Regions from separate parts of the Stenotrophomonas sp. CS3K5 genome, predicted to be linked through region 1. Evidence: riboswitches for the same ligand, from Rfam matches in the RefSeq annotation. Region 1 holds a riboswitch; the other holds the start of a gene.
What was found. Region 1 has a riboswitch for cobalamin ahead of AC5YGJ_RS12150 (epoxyqueuosine reductase QueH). Riboswitches for the same ligand answer to the same signal wherever they lie in the genome.
Positions count from the first base shown of each region.

Region 2: it holds a riboswitch for cobalamin, as region 1 does, so the genes downstream of both, btuB (TonB-dependent vitamin B12 receptor) here and AC5YGJ_RS12150 (epoxyqueuosine reductase QueH) in region 1, are expected to answer to the same signal.

Region 1 is NZ_JCAKRX010000007.1:96,497-98,877, reverse strand. It holds gene pncA (bifunctional nicotinamidase/pyrazinamidase) at 1-484, opposite strand, end outside; gene AC5YGJ_RS12150 (epoxyqueuosine reductase QueH) at 541-1,212, opposite strand; cobalamin riboswitch at 1,405-1,598, opposite strand; gene AC5YGJ_RS12145 (patatin-like phospholipase family protein) at 1,730-2,381, shown strand, end outside.
Region 2 is NZ_JCAKRX010000011.1:22,739-25,119, reverse strand. It holds gene btuB (TonB-dependent vitamin B12 receptor) at 1-1,012, opposite strand, end outside; cobalamin riboswitch at 1,125-1,346, opposite strand; gene AC5YGJ_RS15625 (acyltransferase family protein) at 1,406-2,381, shown strand, end outside.

The DNA of each region.
Region 1 (2,381 bases):
AGTCACGCGCCAGGCCGCACACGTGCACCTCGCGGATGCGGCGCTCGTGCAGCCAACCGGCCAGGCCGGTGGCCGGGCGCTCGCCGTCGGGGCCATGGTTTTCGCGGAAGGCGCTGTACGAATCCACCTGTTGGCGCGTGCCCTTGCGCAGGATCAGGTCGGCCGAGGTCCAGTCCACGCCGGGGTGCAGCACGGCGCCTTCGCTGCCTTGCACGCAGTGGTCGGGCCACAGGGTCTGCGGCTGTGCGTGCAGCAGGATGGTCTCGAACGGGCGCTGGCCGGGATGCTGGCTGGCGAACGAGGCATGGTCGGCCGGGTGCCAGTCCTGGGTGGCCACCACCGTGCGGTAGTGGCGCTGCGCCAGCAGCGCGTTGATCGGCGCCACCAGTGCATCACCCTGGTCGCAGGCCAGTGCGCCGCCGGGCATGAAGTCCGGCTGCAGGTCGATCACCAGCAGGGCGACATCGGCGGGCAGGGAAGTCATGGCAGATCCACTACAAACTGAAGGGGCGACCAGCGTGGCCGCCCCCCGGGCGTACGTCAATCGCCCTGCGCCGGCTCAGCGTCCTGCCCGTAGTACAGCAGGCCGATCTTGATCCGCTCGCGGCCGGTTTCACGGCGGTGGCGGTTGGCATCGCGCAGCGAGTACACGCAGCCACAGTATTCCTGCTGGTAGAACTGCTCGCGCTTGCTGATCTCGACCATGCGGCTGGCACCACCGCCCTTGCGCCAGTTGTAGTCCCAGTACTGCAGGCCCTCGTAGCGCGAGGCGGCGCGGATGCCGCAGTCGTTGATCTGCGCCATGTTCTTCCAGCGCGAGATGCCCAGCGACGAACTGATGGTGTCGTAGCCATGTTCATGCGCGTACAGCGCGGTGCGCTCGAAGCGCATGTCGAAGCACATCGTGCAGCGGATGCCGCGCTCGGGTTCGTTCTCCATGCCGCGCGCGCGGCTGAACCAGTTGTCGGTGTCGTAGTCGCAGTCGATGAACGGAATGCCGTGCTGCTGCGCGAAGCGGATGTTCTCCTGCTTGCGCAGCTCGTATTCCTTCACCGGGTGGATGTTGGGGTTGTAGAAGAAGATCGCATAGTCGATCCCGGAGGCAGTGATCGCCTCCATCACTTCGCCCGAACAGGGCGCGCAGCACGAATGCAGCAGCAGGCGCTTGCCGTCGGCGGGCAGGGTCAGGGTGGGGCGTTGGAGTTCGGTCATCGTCAGGTACCGCAGGGGCCGCCGGCAACGGCGACGGCCCCTGCCTCAGGGCGTGGGGAACGGGTCTGACCGGATACCGTGGAAAGGACGCGCGCGACCGCGCTGCCCGCGTGCGCAGGACAACGACAGCCCCGGCACCCTCCCCGCGGAGAGTCCAGGTCGAATCAGGGGACGGTCGTGTCCCCCGGCCGGGGCCGGTCTTCGGGCTGATGGACACGGGCCGAAGCCCTCCTACTCCCTGCCGCTTCCCAGGCGTGAGCCCAGTGCTGTTGGCAGGATTCGTTTCCATTCACCGCTGCGGGGCAGCTCCGGAATGGGCGCGCAAGGCGCCTTCACCGGATTCCCGTTCAAATCCCTGCCTTTGCCGGAGCGAGGGCAGGGATACCTTCGGCGTGTGCACGGTGGACCGGTTGGCGGCAATGGTCAAGGACCGAAGTCCGTGCAGTGGTGTGGCTCACTTCTCAGGTTGTGAGAGCGTCCCTTGCCATACTGGACACCAGCGGACGGGAGAGGGCGTGTGGCAGACAAATATTGCGATCTGGTCATGAAGGGCGGCATCACCAGCGGCATCGTGTATCCCAATGCGGTACTCGCGCTGGCCCGCGAATACCGCTTCAAGAGCATCGGCGGTACCTCGGCGGGCGCCATTGCCGCTGCAGTGGCGGCGGCGGCGGCCTGCGGCGATCGTCGCCAGCAGGCCGGCGAGCACCTGCCCGATGACGCCGGCTACAACGGACTGTCGGCGGTGTCGGCGCAGCTGTCGCAGCGCGGCTTCATCTATCGGCTGTTCCAGCCTGCACGCGGTGCGCGTGCGGCATACCGGCTGCTGGTGGTCCTTACCGGCAATGCCGGCCTGCCGCGCAAGCTGCTGTGCCTGGCCATCGCGGTGTTCACCATTGCACCGCTGGAAGTGCTGGTCTCGCTGGCGCTGCTGCTTGGCCTGGGGTGGTGGGGCGGTGGCTGGAGCGGCATGGCGGCCACGCTGGTACCGTCGCTGCTGTGCGCGTACGGGGCGGGTGTGGCCGGCGCTGCGCTGCGGGTGGCGCGGGTGGCGCGGCGCAACCTGCTGGGCCTGTGCAGTGGTCTGGGGCGTGACCGCTCCAGGCCGGCACTGACCGAGTGGCTGCACACCTGCCTGCAGCAGCTGTCGGGCAAGGCACTGGACGCGC
Region 2 (2,381 bases), on a different contig from region 1:
CTTCGCTCCAGTCGACGCCGGCGCTCAGCAGCTGGCCCTCGGCCACGCCGAAATCACCCTGCAGCGAAGCGCTGTCGCGGTGGGTCTGCGCGCTGCCACGCACATCGAAGGCGCCGAAGTTGTTCGATTCGTTGTCGCTGCGTCCGACGTTGGCGGTGACGGCCACGCGCTCGGACGGGGTGTAGCGCACCTTGCCGGCCAGCACCTGCTGGCGGGTTTCGGAGTAGTTGTAGTAGCCGTCGTAATGGTTCTTGCCATCGGCGCGCAACGCGCTGCCTTCCACGTTCCACTGCTCGTTGAAGGTATAGCCGCCGCGCAGGCTCTTGGACAGGTTGCGGTAGCCGTCGCGGTCAGGCTCGTCGGCGAAGCAGCCGGTGAACAGCGTGGCCGAGCCACGGCAGGCATCGATGCCATCGGAATGCTGGTAGGCGATGTCGGCGCCGAACCAGCCGCGCTCGGTGCCGCCGCCGATGCCACCGCTGGCCTCGCGCAGGCCGTTGCTGCCGCCACCGAGCTGGAAGTGCGGGGCGAAGTCACCCTGGTTGCGACGGGTGAAGATCTGGATCACGCCACCGATGGCATCGGCGCCGTACAGACTCGACTGCGGACCACGGACGATTTCCACGCGCTCGATCTGCGCCAGCGGCAGGTCCTGGTACATGGCCAGGCCGAGGTCGGCGCTGTTGATGCGCACGCCATCGACCAGCACCACGGTGTGGCCGGAGTTGGTGCCACGCAGGAACAGCGAACTCTGCTTGCCGAGGCCGCCGGCGTTGGTCAGGTTGATGCCGGCACGGCCGCGCAGCAGCTCCTGCAGCGAAGTGGCCTGGCTGGATTCGATCTGCGCACGGTCGATCACCTGCGCTGGCGCGATGCTGTCCTGCAGGGCGATCGGGGTGCGGGTGGCAGTGACCAGGATCTGGTCAAGCGCGGTGGTGTCCTGGTTGGCATGGGCCAGCGCGGGCAGGGCGGCCAGCACGGCCAGGGACAGCATTCGGGACTGCAGCTTCATGGGGGGACTCCAGGTGCCACGCACGCCCGCGTGGCGAAGGGGAGGAGCCGCGAAGGCAGGCACGCGCCGATGCCCGCAGGCTGCAGGCATCTGGCGCCATGCCCACCGCATCGCGACCTGAGGCTTCCGGGCCGGTCTCCGGGCTCGCCGCCGGGTGGCGCGAGGCCACCGTCCAGGCGCCTTCCCGTGCGCGCGGCACAGTGGCGTATTGCCTGGAACTGACGTGCTTACCGTTGCGGGGGCAGCGCCGGCATGGCGCGGAATCGCGCGTCACCGGCTTCCCGTTTCAACCTGCCGGCCGAAGCCGCAGGTCACCTGGAAGTGCGCGCAGTCTAAGTCATTGCCTGCCGCGGGCGTTAGAGTAGTGGCCTCTTCAGGTTCGTGCGAGTGGCCATGGTTGCGAAGGATCGCCTGCAGTTTCTCGATGCCCTGCGTGGGCTGGCGGCGGTGTACGTGGTGCTGTACCACGTACAGTCGATGCCGGCACCGGCCCTGCCGGTAGCGGCGGCCTGGCTGCCGGCCGTGCACATGGGGGCCACCGGCGTTGCGCTGTTCTTCGTCATCAGTGCGTTTTCCCTGTGTTACACCATGCCCCGGCACCAGGTCAGCGGCCGGCCGCTGCTGAGCTTCTATCTGCATCGATTCCTTCGCATCGCGCCGCTGTTCTATGTGCTGTTGATGTTCTCCCTGTTCCGCGATGGTCGCGGCGACCATGCCGGCCATTCATGGGGGGAGATCGCGGCCAACCTGTCCTTCACCTTCAACCTGTTCCCGGGATGGGAAGCGGGCATCGTGTGGGCCAGTTGGGCGGTGGGCGTGGAGATGCTGTTCTACGCCATCTTTCCCGCGCTCTACGTGCTGGTCGGCAAGGCGCGCAGCGCCTGGGCCCTGCTGATCGGGTTGCTGGCGCTGGTGGCGTTGGCCTGGATGGGCGTGCTGGGCCCGCGCCTCCAGGCCTCGCTGGGTGACTACGGTTGGCTGCGCCATGCCCCCGTCTTCGCGATGGGGCTGGTGGGCTTCCATGCCTTTGCTGCACTGGCGCGGTTGCCGGCACCGCGCGCGCGGCGCTGGGCACAGGGGTTGAACCTGGCCGGTGTGCTGTTGTTGCTGCTGGCCGCGTCCTCAGCCGCTTGGGCTGCCGCCGGCCCTTGGCAGTGGCAGTTGTCGGGGCTGGGCTACCTGTGCCTGCTGCTGGGCTTCTCGCAGTGCCCGCCGCGTTGGCTGGTGAACCGCTTTTCCGCCTGGCTGGGCACGGTGAGCTATTCGCTCTATCTCGGGCATCCGATCGTCATCGCGGTGCTCGGTCCGGTGTTCGCGCGGGTGCTTGCCGTCCAGGGCGGCAGTGTCGGTTACCTGCTGTGCGCGGCGG